3 regions of the Pseudomonas sp. AC070 genome follow, and region 1 is predicted to be linked to each of the others. Evidence: predicted binding sites of a transcription regulator. Region 1 holds the regulator's gene; each other region holds the start of a gene.
The links. Region 1 encodes FliA, which starts transcription of late flagellar genes. Its sites were predicted from a motif close to CTAAAGTTTNNNNNNNNNNNGCCGNTAA; they were not measured.
Positions count from the first base shown of each region.

Region 2: the regulator FliA is predicted to act here: its motif matches at 1,766-1,793, upstream of flgM (flagellar biosynthesis anti-sigma factor FlgM).
Region 3: the regulator FliA is predicted to act here: its motif matches at 2,236-2,263, upstream of ACZZ0Q_RS05900 (methyl-accepting chemotaxis protein).

Region 1 covers NZ_OZ409871.1:3,412,906-3,417,114, forward strand. The annotation lists gene ACZZ0Q_RS15265 (chemotaxis protein CheA) at 1-869, opposite strand, end outside; gene ACZZ0Q_RS15270 (protein phosphatase CheZ) at 881-1,669, opposite strand; gene ACZZ0Q_RS15275 (chemotaxis response regulator CheY) at 1,689-2,063, opposite strand; gene fliA (RNA polymerase sigma factor FliA) at 2,148-2,894, opposite strand; gene fleN (flagellar synthesis regulator FleN) at 2,891-3,721, opposite strand; gene flhF (flagellar biosynthesis protein FlhF) at 3,836-4,209, opposite strand, start outside.
Region 2 covers NZ_OZ409871.1:3,742,578-3,746,786, forward strand. The annotation lists gene ACZZ0Q_RS16815 (chemotaxis protein CheV) at 1-842, opposite strand, end outside; gene flgA (flagellar basal body P-ring formation chaperone FlgA) at 924-1,682, shown strand; gene flgM (flagellar biosynthesis anti-sigma factor FlgM) at 1,832-2,170, shown strand; gene ACZZ0Q_RS16830 (flagella synthesis protein FlgN) at 2,227-2,697, shown strand; gene ACZZ0Q_RS16835 (flagellar brake protein) at 2,799-3,542, shown strand; gene ACZZ0Q_RS16840 (MFS transporter) at 3,603-4,209, opposite strand, start outside.
Region 3 covers NZ_OZ409871.1:1,343,998-1,348,206, reverse strand. The annotation lists gene ACZZ0Q_RS05910 (AI-2E family transporter) at 1-933, opposite strand, end outside; gene ACZZ0Q_RS05905 (DUF2066 domain-containing protein) at 960-2,036, opposite strand; gene ACZZ0Q_RS05900 (methyl-accepting chemotaxis protein) at 2,332-3,945, shown strand; gene purM (phosphoribosylformylglycinamidine cyclo-ligase) at 4,122-4,209, shown strand, end outside.

The DNA.
Region 1 (4,209 bases):
TCGAATTCGTCGTCGGTAATGTTGTCGCCAGCGCCACTCGCCGCAGGCGTTGCCGCTGCTACTGGCGCGGCGGGCGCTTGCGGCTCAGCGGCGGGCTCAACGAATTTGCCTTTGCCATGCAACTGGTCCAGCAGCGCTTCAAATTCGTCATCGGTAATTTCATCGCCACCACCGGCAGCGGCCGGGGCCGCACTGGCAGGCGGCGCGCTGACCGGCGCAGCGGGCGCGGCAGGAGCAGCAGCGAACTGGCCTTTGCCGTGCAACTGGTCGAGTAGCGATTCGAATTCGTCGTCGGTAATTTCATCACCGCTGGCGGCTGCTACGGGCGCTTTGGGCTCGTCGTGCAGGGCATCGAGCAACTGCTCGAATTCGCTGTCGGTGATATCGCCAGAGGCTTCTGCCGCAGCGGGCGCCTCGGCAACGTCGGGTTCGGGTTCAGCCTCTGGTTCGGCAGTCGCACCGGCCAATTCTGCGGCACTCTGCGGCTCGGCCAAACGGGCCAGCGCCGCCAACAGCTCTGGCGTAGCCGGTGTCGGCGTGGTGCGTTCGCGCACTTCAGAAAACATGCCATTGACGGCATCAAGAGCTTCGAGAACGACGTCCATCAACTCCGAGTCAACGCGCCGCTCACCCTTGCGCAGGATGTCGAACACGTTTTCGGCAATGTGGCAGCACTCCACCAGCTCATTGAGCTGGAGGAAGCCGGCGCCACCTTTGACGGTGTGGAATCCGCGGAAAATCGCATTGAGCAGATTGGAATCATCCGGGCGGCTTTCCAGCTCGACCAATTGTTCCGATAACTGCTCAAGAATTTCGCCGGCCTCTACCAGGAAGTCCTGGAGGATTTCTTCATCGGCGCCGAAGCTCATCTGTGTGCTCCCTAGAATCCCAAGCTTGATAGCAGATCGTCCACGTCGTCCTGATTGGAAGCGACGTCTTCACGCTTATCGGCATGAATCTGCGGACCTTCACCATGAGAAGGCTCTTTTTGTTGTTCTTGCTCGGCGCGCAGCACGGCATGGTCGTGCTCGATACCCGCGAAACGGTCCACTTGGCTGGCCATAAGCACCAGTTTCAGCAGGTTGCTTTCCACTTCGGTAACCAGTTGCGTAACGCGCTTGATCACCTGACCGGTGAGGTCCTGGTAATCCTGGGCGAGCAGAATGTCGTTGAGATGCCCCGACAATTTGCTGCTGTCACGTTCGCTTCGGGCGAGGAACAGTTCGATGCGTTTGGCCAATTCGCGGAAAGCTTCGGCACCCAACTCGCGGCGCATAAAGCGACCCCAGTCGGCGCCCAGCGCAGTGGCTTCATCGTTGAGGTCGTTAACCAGCGGCGCGCTCTGCTCCACCAGATCCATGGTGCGATTGGCCGCTTTCTCGGTCATCGTCACGACATAGTTCAGGCGTTCAGTGGCGTCGGTGATTTGCGACACTTCCTTGGCATGTGGCACGCGTGGGTCAAGCTGGAAATTGACGATGGCGTTGTGCAGCTCACGCGTCAGTTTTCCCACTTCGTGGTAAAGACCACGATCACGCACTTTGTTGAGCTCATGAATGAGCTGCACCGCTTCGCCAAAATTACCTTTTTCAAGGCTATCAACGAGCTCGCGGGCATTGGATTTTAGGGACGACTCAAGGTCGCCCATGGGTAGATCGTCGTGCGCCATATTGCCCCCACGGCCGGGATCAGCCGTTAACACGCTCGAAGATTTTTTCGATCTTCTCTTTCAGCACTTGAGCTGTGAACGGCTTCACTACGTAGCCATTCACCCCGGCCTGCGCCGCTTCGATAATCTGATCGCGCTTGGCCTCGGCGGTCACCATCAGCACCGGCAGGTGCTTGAGACGGTCATCGGCGCGAACCGCACGCAGCAGGTCGATACCGGTCATTCCCGGCATGTTCCAGTCAGTGACGAGAAAGTCGAAGCTGCCGCTTTGCAGCATGGGTAAAGCGGTGGTTCCGTCATCAGCCTCAGCGGTGTTGGTGAATCCCAAGTCACGCAAGAGGTTCTTGATGATCCGTCGCATCGTTGAGAAGTCGTCAACGATGAGGATTTTCATGTTTTTGTCCAAGTCGACCTCCGTACAGTCCTAAACGCACCCAGCACCTGGATGCGCGTTGAATCGAGAAACTGGCAGTGCCGCTCAGCTAGCGCGCCACTCGCTCAAGCGTGCACGCAAACGAGCGGCACACTGGCTATGCAACTGGCTGACCCGCGATTCGCTGACCCCCAGCACTTCGCCAATTTCCTTGAGATTCAGTTCTTCGTCGTAATACAGCGACAACACCAACTGTTCACGTTCAGGCAGTCCAGAGATGGCCGCCGCCAATGCCGATTGGAAGCGTTCATCTTCCAGATCGCGCGAAGGCTCGAAGTGGGTAATGCCAGCGTCTTCACGCAGACCTGTGTGCTCGCCGTCCTGAAGAAGGTCGTCGAAACTGAACAAGCGGCTGCCCAAAGTGTCGCCAAGAATGCCGTAGTAATCCTCGAGACTCAATTGGAGTTCGGCCGCAACTTCTTGATCTTTAGCGTCTCTGCCCGTTCGGGCTTCAATTTTTCTAATTGCGTCACTGACCATGCGACTGTTGCGGTGCACCGAACGCGGCGCCCAATCGCCCTTGCGTACCTCATCCAGCATAGATCCACGTATACGAATGCCGGCGAAAGTTTCAAAACTGGCGCCTTTGCTGGAGTCGTATTTCTTAGAGGCTTCAAGCAGACCGATCATGCCGGCCTGGATCAGATCTTCCACCTGCACGCTTGCCGGCAAACGTGCCAGCAAGTGGTAGGCGATGCGTTTGACCAGAGGCGCGTAACGCTCGATCAACTGGTGCTGGGAGTCCTGCGCCTGTGCCTTGCTATACATACGGAGCCCATTGCCTGATGTCATACGGCCGTATCAGCAAGCGGTTGCTGGACCAGACGCTCCACGAAGAACTCCAAGTGCCCACGCGGATTGGCTGGTAACGGCCAGGTGTCGACCTTCTGCGCGATGGCCTTGAATGCCAGCGCGCACTTGGAGCGAGGGAAGGCCTCATAAACTGCGCGTTGCTTCTGTACCGCCTTGCGTACCGACTCGTCGTAAGGCACAGCGCCGACGTATTGCAAGGCGACGTCGAGGAAACGATCAGTCACTTTGGTCAGCTTAGCAAAGAGGTTGCGACCTTCCTGTGGGCTGTGCGCCATATTGGCCAGCACACGGAAACGGCTCATGCCGTGGTCGCGGTTCAGCAGTTTGATCAGGGCGTAGGCGTCGGTGATGGAGGTGGGCTCATCGCACACCACCACAATCACTTCCTGGGCCGCGCGCACAAAGCTCACCACCGCATCGCCAATACCGGCAGCGGTGTCGATCACTAATACGTCGAGGTTGTCACTGATGTCGCTGAACGCCTGAATCAGGCCAGCGTGTTGCATGGGCGTGAGCTGCACCATGCTTTGTGTGCCGGAGGCTGCCGGCACGATGCGGATGCCACCCGGCCCTTGCAGCAGCACGTCGCGCAGTTCGCATTCGCCACTGATGACGTCAGCCAGGGTGCGCTTGGCCGACAGGCCCAACAGCACGTCCACGTTGGCCAGGCCCAGGTCGGCGTCCATCAGCATCACACGCCGACCAAGGTCAGCCAGGGCCAGGGAAAGATTGACCGAAACATTGGTCTTGCCGACGCCACCCTTGCCGCCGGTCACCGCGATCACCTGTACGGGATGCATACCCATGTTATCTACACACCTTGTCTAGCTCGACTGAGGCCACTTGGCTGATTACGTTCAGGCTCGGCACCGGGCCAATCTGAACGACTAAATTTCGTTACTGCCTTGCTCTACAGCGAATCAGCCTGCGCGACGCGCCGGGTTCTGGTACAGCCCGGCGAACATGTCGGCCATGGCGTCTTCACTGGGCTCCTGAGGCGCCTGCAAACTCACGGCCCGACTCACCAACTGATGACTGCGCGGAACGTGCAAGTCATCTGGAATGCGCGGACCGTCTGCCAGATAGGCTACCGGTAGATGCTGGCTTATAGCCAGACTTAAAACCTCGCCCAAACTGGTTGCTTCATCGGCCTTGGTAAGAATACAGCCACTCAGACCGCAACGCTTATAGCTATGGTAGGCCGCCTTGAGCACTTGGCTCTGGCTGGTAGCGGCCAGAACCAGATAATTTTTCGATTTGACCCCACGACCGGCCAAGGTTTCCAACTGCATGT
Region 2 (4,209 bases), 330 kb from region 1:
TTCTTCACCATAGCTTGGTTGAATACGCCCGACAGGGAAGTATGCAGGAGGATGTGCAGCTTCTGCATGCGCGAGTCCGCACGAATCTCCGCGGTCAGCGTGTAGCCATCCATTTCCGGCATTTCGATATCGGAAATCAGCATGATGAATTCGTCTTCCGGACGCTTGCCCTCGTCTGCCAACTTGCGCAGAAATTCCAGGGCCTGGCGGCCATCGTTGAGCGCTGTCACTTCAACGCCCACAGACTGCAGACAACGAGTGACCTGCTTTCGTGCCACCGACGAGTCGTCAACGATCAGCACGTGTTTGGTCACCGCCTTGCCTTGCGTCTCGACGTCGATCACCCCAGCGGTGATGGCTTCGGAAATAGGCGCCACCTCGGCGAGGATTTTCTCCACGTCGATGATTTCCACCAGTTGCTGGTCCAGGTGGGTCACTGCCGTGAGGTAGTGATCGCGCCCGGTGCCCTTGGGTGGCGGATGGATTTCTTCCCAGTTCATGTTGACGATGCGTTCAACCGAGCGCACCAGAAAGCCCTGAACCTTGGTGTTGTATTCGGTGATGATCACGAAGCTGCTGTCCAGATCCGCCAGGCCCGCACGGCCGGTGGCCATGGACAGGTCAAGAATCGGAATGGTGCCGCCGCGAATGTTGGCCACCCCACGAACCACCGGGCTGGATTTGGGCATGATCGTGAGCTTGGGGCACTGCAGCACCTCTTTCACCTTGAACACGTTGATGCCATACAACTGTTTGCTGTCCAGGCGGAATAACAACAGCTCCAGTCGGTTTTGCCCCACCAACTGCGTACGCTGGTTAACCGAGTCCATCACTCCGGCCATACCCTGCCCCTCATTAATATGTTGACCACCGTGCCCCCGCTTAGCCTAGCAGCCGGCACGGGCTTTGCTTTGTAGCTGAGCATGAAACTGAAAACGCCACTTTTTCGACGCTTATCGTTCCGACCACACCTGGCGGCCGGATCATGGCTGGCTTTGCTGGCGTTAGGCCACATTAACAGTGCGGCCGCTGAGCTGACATTACCTGAACAACTTATCGGCGCAAGCCAAGGCTTTCTTGAGGTCACGGTTCAGGACTATTTAGAGCGTAGCGAAATCCAGGCGCGGCAAGAGATTCAAATTAATCGACTCGACCCGCGGTTGCAGTTGCCCCTGTGCGATCAAGATTTGACCACCTCGCTGGAAAGCCCGGCGCAACCCGTTGGTCGGGTGACCGTGCGGGTGAGCTGCGAGGGTTCCACGCCCTGGACGGTCTTCGTGCCCGCCCAGGTAAAGCTGTACCGCAAGGTGGTCATCGCGATTCGGCCGCTCAAGCGCGGCGTGCAACTCAGCGAGGCCGACGTAGCGCTGGTGGAACGTGACGTTGGGTTGCTGACGCAGGGTTACATGACCGACATGGGCCAGGTGCTCGGCACCACCCTGACACGCGGCGTGATGACCGATCAGGTGCTGGCGCCTGTCACCATCGAACAGGCCAAAGCGGTGAGCAAAAGCGATCAAGTGGTCATCAGCGCCAAGAAAGGCGGCATCAATGTACGCATGCAAGGTGAAGCGCTGTCGGATGGCGTGCTGGGCGAGCAGATTCGGGTGCGCAACCTCAGCTCCAAGCGAGTAATCAGAGCGCGCGTGGTGGGACCAGGCCAAGTGGAAGTTGGCATGTAGCTGGATTTTTACGGGCAATTTGCTGTCCGTTTTCATACACTGGCGCCCAGCTGGACGCAGCGAAAAGGCCGGTGAAAAAAATCCTAAAGTTTTCTCACCCAACGCCGACAAGCTAGGCAAGCGTCCAAACACCGTAGAGGTTTTGCATCATGGTTATCGATATCAACCGGCTAAATAATGCCGCCGCGTCCACCAGCACTGGGCGTACCAACGCGTCCCAAACTGGCCGGAGCACTGATACCGCGAGCGCCACACAACCCGCCGCGCCAGCTAACGCTGCCGAACAAAGCACCGCTAAAACCGGTGAGTCGGTTCAGCTCAGCCAACAAGCTCAGCAGCTGCAAAAAGTTACCGACAAACTTAGTGATCAACCGATTGTCGACAAAGAACGTGTGGCTCGCCTGAAACAGGCTGTGGCCGACGGCAGCTACCAAGTCGACAGCAAACGCGTAGCCAGTAAACTGCTCGATTTCGAATCCCAGCGTTAACCCGTCAGCGGGCGACTCTGGGGGTGTTGTTGGACGCCTAACTCCGAGAGTTCGCCATGCACGATACGACCCTGCTGCACCTGTTCAACGAAGACATCGGCACCGCCTCGCAGTTACTTGAACTGATCGACGCCGAATTCCAAGCCCTCACCGACCGCGACCTGCCTCGTCTGGAAAGCATTCTGGCCGACAAGCAACCCCTGCTCGCGGTCCTCGGCCAACACGGTGCCGAACGCAACAAGCTCCTCACTTCCCTCTCGCTCAAAGCGGATCAAAGCGGCCTTAACGCCGTGGCCGAGCAATCGCCGGTGGGCGCTGAATTGCTCGCGCGCGGCGCCGAGCTGAGCGCCTTGCTGGAACGCTGCCAGGCTGCCAACACGCGCAACGGCCGCTTGATTCGAGTGAACCAGGCTTCAGTCGGCGGCATGCTCGGCATTCTGCGCGGTAATGCCGACACGCCAGGGCTCTATGACAGTCGCGGTGGTGCCGCTAGAATCGGCCAGCAGCGCCCGCTCAGTCAGGCCTGACGAACTAATAACAAGGCGCAAGGGACGTACCGGCAGAATGCCAGTATGCTAGAACCCAACTTGGGTCGTGCCACCGTATTTTGCTCGGAGAATTCTGGACCGTGTCCAACCCCTTCGCCGCGGGTGATGGCCCGCAACCACCGAAAGTCCTGAAAGCTCCGCTGGAAGTTTTCGCAGCACTGCGCCCATTGGAAGAACACCGCGACCCGCTGATCATCACCTTCCACGAGCGCTCGCAGCGCTTCCAGACGTTCATCATTCAGATCAACCGTGAACGCGGCCTCGTGGCGCTGGACGAAATGGTGCCCAACGATGGCGAACGTTTTCTGAAAGCCGGAGAAAGCTTTCGCATCGAAGGTTTCCACGAAGGCGTGCGCATCGCTTGGGAATACACCCAACAGATTCAAGTCGGGCAGTTCGAAGGCTCCAACTGCTATTGGTGCCCGATGCCGACCGAGGTGCTCTATCACCAACGTCGCAACGCCTACCGCGCCCCGCTCAAGCAAGCGCAAGCGGTGAAGATCGAACTGAGCGGCGAGCGCCTGAAAAGCCCCATCAAAGGTCATCTGCTCGACATCTCTGCCACCGGCTGCAAGTTGCGCTTTTCCGGCGACGCCAGCAAAGGCCTGCAGTCTGGCCAGGTGTACGAACGCCTGGTTGCGCAGCTGCCCTTCGGTGCGATGACCACGGCGGTGGAGCTGCGCCATCTGGTGTACGACGAAAAGCTCGACATGACCTTTGCCGGCATGCGCTTCCATCGCATGAACGGCCTGGAGCAACGTCAGATCGACCGTTTCGTGTACCAACTGCAACGCGAAGCCCGTCGCGACGACATGGACGACTGATAACTCGCGCCAACAAAAACGCCACCCGATGAGGTGGCGTTTTTGTTGGCGCGGCGAACGTCAGGTCGACTTGGTGTCCGCTGGGTGATCCACATCTGGCGGCGTCTGGGTTTGCATCTGGTCGTGAACGATCTGCTCGTCAACGCGCGGGTCCAGGGCCGCTACGAGTGGCGAGCTGGTCATGTTGTCCGGCATCGACATGTGGTGCAGCGGCGCATCGTCAACCTGATGCAGATTGGTAACGGCATCCGGGCGAATGCGCAGCACCAGCACCGCGGCGCAGAAGCACACGAAGGCGAACAGCATGTTCGGCCCGAATTGCCGCATCAGCCCGCCCGCCACCAACGGCCCAACGCAAGCGCCAATGCCGAAGGTCACCAGCAAAATCGCCGTCAGCGACACCCGCCGCTCTGCCTCGACATGGTCATTGGAAAACGCCACCGCCAGCGGATACAAACTGAACTGCAGCAGGCTCAAGGCGAAGCCAATCGGCAACAACAACTCCAGCGGCACACTGGGCATGACCGCCAACGGCAACGCCGCCAGCACCAGCAGCAATGCGCAACCGCGAATCAGCACCGCGCGGTTGTGGCGGTCCGACAGCCATCCCAGCGGCCACTGCACCACTAGCGCGGCAAACACGCAGCAACCCATAAACAAACCGACC
Region 3 (4,209 bases), 2.1 Mb from region 1:
GAGAATGGCGAAAATCACCGCCACCGGGTGCAAGCCAATGCGGTCGCCGACCAGCAACGGCGTAAGCAGCATGCCTTCCAGCAGTTGGCCCACGGTGAAGACGGCGGCGATGCCGAGCAGTGGGTAGAACTCCGGGCCAAACTGGAACAAGCCAGCCGTAATGGCCGCGCCGAAACCGATAACGAAGCCCATATACGGCACGATGCTGGCGAGCCCGGCAATTACGCCGATCAGCAAGCCCAGCTCCAGCCCGACCAGCATCAGGCCACTGGCGTAAATCACGCCGAGGCCGAGCATGACCAGCAGTTGCCCCCGTAGAAACGCGCCAAGCACTTCGTGGCATTCGCCCATCAACTGCACGATGAAGCCTTCGCGGCTGCGAGGGAGCAGGCCGCGCAGCTTGGCGACCATCACGTCCCAGTCGCGCAGCAGATAAAAACTCACCACCGGAATCAGCACCACGTTGCCCAGCCAGCCGAGCAAGGCCAGGCTCGAGGCGGTGGCCGAAGCCAGCACGGCGCCAACGATGTCGGTGGTTTTGCCCAAGTGCTCGGTAACGGCCGTTTTAACCTGATCGAACTTCCAGAAGCCATCGGCCAGCCCCAGCTTTGCTTGCACCCACGGCAAGGCGCTGTGCTGGGCCCAGTCGATCATCTGTGGCGCCAGCTCGTACAAGCGAACCAATTGCCTGCCGAGCATGGGCACCAGCACCAGCAGGGCGATCACCAGAATCAGGGTAAACACGCTGAACACCACGATCACCGCCCAGGTGCGCGACAGTCTCCAGCGCTCCAAGCGGTCGGCCAGCGGGTCGCCCATGTAGGCCAGCAAAATGCCGATCAGAAAGGGCGAAAGAATCGGGTGAATGGCGTACAGCAGAACACCGAGCACAACCAGCGCGGCAATCCATGGCCAATGACGTGAGTCAGTCATGCTCAGCAACCTCAGGGGAGAAGAATTCACCAGCCGTAATGCAGCACGTTGGTTGCCGGTGCAGGCGCCACTGGCGCTGGAACCGGTGCTTGGCCAGCTGGTGCGGTGCTGGCGTCTACCGGCGCAGCGGCAACCGGTTCTGGCGGCAGCTCGCGCAGGCGAGCCAAGGCCAGTTGCGCACGCAGTTGTTCGGGGCTGGCTTTTACTTGATAGGTCAGACGATCACCCACGGCGCTTTGCAAGCGGGCATCGAACGGTTCCAGCAGGCGTTGCAGTTCGGCGTAGCGGTTCAGGTCTGCGCCCTGGATATCCAGAGTCAACGCTTGCGCAGCGCCTTGGGCCGCGACGAAATGGGTGGCCAGGCGTTGGCTGACGGCGAGCATTACCGCGTCGGCCAGCGCATCGGCGTCGGCACCTTCAGCTTTGCCCTGCTCGCGGCTTTCACCCAACCACAACCGCCATTGCGCCTGCCATTTGCCGCCGTCTTCCTGAGCGTTAACGGCCAACAAGGCGTCGGCGCCATAACGGGCAGACGGCTCTTTCAGCGCATCAGCATTGGTCGCCGCCAGGTTTTCAGCGGTACCGGCCAGTTGTTCGTTGAGATCGGCAATCGGCAAACGCAGCGGCAAGCCACGGTTTTGCGCCGCACCTTGCAGGGCCGTGGCCGCCGGCTGGCTGTCGCCGACCAGGCTGGCGCCTTCGGCCGTGGTGTTCAGCCACCAGGCCAGTACCGCCGGGCGGTTGGCGCTCCATAACGGAATGCCGGCCTGACGCAGGCTGCGGTCGGTGCTGATGGCGTCGAAGTCGACCACCAGCACTTCAGGCGGACCGTTCTCGTAAGCGTATTGGCTCACCAATTGCTGCGGGTCTTTGCGCAGTTCGGCAATGGCCGGATTGCTCAGGGTCTTGTTGTCGCCGGTCAGGCGCAGCACCAGCGTATCGAGGGCACTGCTGAGGGCGGCGGCGCGTTCTTGCGGTTGCTGGCTGGTCACCGGTTGGCGCACTTGATAGAGGTCTTCAACGCTCGCTGCCTGGGACGCGAAGCTGCACAACGACAAGCTTAGGGCGAGTAACGGGCTGAACAGTGAGGCGGACAAACGCATGATGGGCTCTCGGCTCGGAAAGGGGCGCCAGCGCTAGTGGCCAGTCGCATGACGGCGGTGCGGCGCTGCGAAAACGCGCCGTACCCCAATGCAAAGAGCCCTACCTTAAACAGGCGACTTGGGGGCTGTCGAGCGCATATAACCCGCACAACCGGCACGCTTTGACATTTGCGGCTTAACTAGCTAATCAAACGCCCCGCTCAACTAGCGCAGCGGCCGGCCGATACGCAGCACATAAGCACACTAGGCGAGCAGCACAGGCGCCGTTTGGCCAACAAAGGAAGGGGTACTTGCGGTGTCGATAAAATTACGCTTGCTGCTACTAACGGGTACCGGCCTGTTGGCTGCGCTGATTCTCAGCCTCGTTGGCTTCGTGGGTAACTACCACGTGGCCGATGCCGTACGAGCCAATCAGATCAGCCTCAATGCCCTGCGCAACCATATGGAAGCGGACATGATGCACGACGCCCTGCGCGCCGATGTGTTGGCGGCCATGTTAGTCGGGCTGGGTAAAAGCCCCACCACCGCTGCCGAAGCACGAACCAGCCTGGAAGAACACGCCGGGCATTTTCGCGAGGTGCTGGCCGATAACCTGAAATTGCCGGTGAACGAGGCAATCAAGGCGGGACTGAATACGGTCAAACCCAGTCTGGATTCCTACATCGCTGCCGCCGAAGCCATCGTCGGCCAAGCGCTCACCAACCCCGACGCGGCACAAGGGCAGTTGCCCACGTTCAACGCGGCGTTCAGCAAGTTGGAAGGCGAAATGGCCGACCTCAGCGAGCTGATCGAAAGCAACACCGGGCAAACGTCGAAAGACACCGGAAGCGCCATCAGCACCGCCAACCTCACGCTGACCATTGTGCTGATAGCGAGCTTAGTGCTGCTGGTGTTGCAAGGCGCGTGGATCATTCGCGGCATCATGCGGCCGCTGCTCGCTGCCAGTGAAATTGCCACCAGCATCGCCCAGGGCGACCTCAGCCGGCGCATCGAAGAGCCGGCTACCCAGGACGAAGCCAGCGCGCTGATCCGCAGCCTGGCCACCATGCAACGCGACCTGCGCGACATGATCGGCGTGGTGCGCAGCAACGCCAACAACGTCAACAGCCTCACCCAGCAACTCAGCGCCGGCTGCCACCAAGTCGCCAACAGCAGTACGCAACAAAGCGAGGCTTCCAACACCATGGCCGCCGCTGCCAGCGAAATGACCGCCAGCATCGAGGAAATTACCCGCCATGCCGGTCAGGCGCTGGACATGGCCAACCAGGCCGAGCGCCTGGCAAACGACGGCGGCAAAGTGATTCACCAAGTGGTGCAAGACATGGACGGCATCGCCCGCTCCGTGCAGCAATCAGCGCAGGTGATCCGCACGCTGGACCAAGAGTCCGAGCAGATTTTCAGCATCATTCAGGTGATCAAGGGCATCGCCGACCAAACCAACCTGCTCGCCCTCAACGCCGCTATCGAGGCGGCGCGGGCTGGCGAGCAGGGCCGGGGTTTTGCCGTGGTGGCCGACGAAGTGCGCAGCCTCGCGGGCCGCACCAGCGCTTCGACGCAGGAAATTGCTGCCATGGTGCAGCGCATTCAAACCAGCACCCGCGAGGCGGCGAACAGTATGGAAGCCGGCGTTGCCCAGGTGGATAAAGGCATGGCCGTGACCGCCGACGTGGAACGGGCGATTCGCGAAATCCTGGCCGCCACGTTGAGCACCACGCAACTGGTGAACGACATCAGCCGCACCATCGGCGAACAAAGCCTGGCCAGCAACGAGATTGCCCATCAGGTGGAAACCATCGCCAGCATGTCGGTCAGCAACAGCACGGTGATTGGCAAAACCGCCGACACCACGGATGAACTCTCAGGGCTGGCCGGGCAGCTGTCGTTATCGGTTGATCGCTTTCGTCTGTAAGCCTGGCCCCGCCTTTTTCATTAATTTTCTGGCCATCCGGCTGCGCGGATGGCCGCCTACGGGCAAGCCTGATAAAATCGCGCGCCTTCGCAGACCGTGCCTCTTCCGCGCGCTGGCCAAGTGCCTACGCCTGTCTCGGTCGCTCCCCGAACATCCCTTTCTAAAGGCCTGGATCTATGAGCAAGCAACCCTCCATTAGCTACAAGGACGCCGGCGTCGATATCGATGCAGGTGAAGCCCTGGTCGAGCGCATTAAAAGCGTGG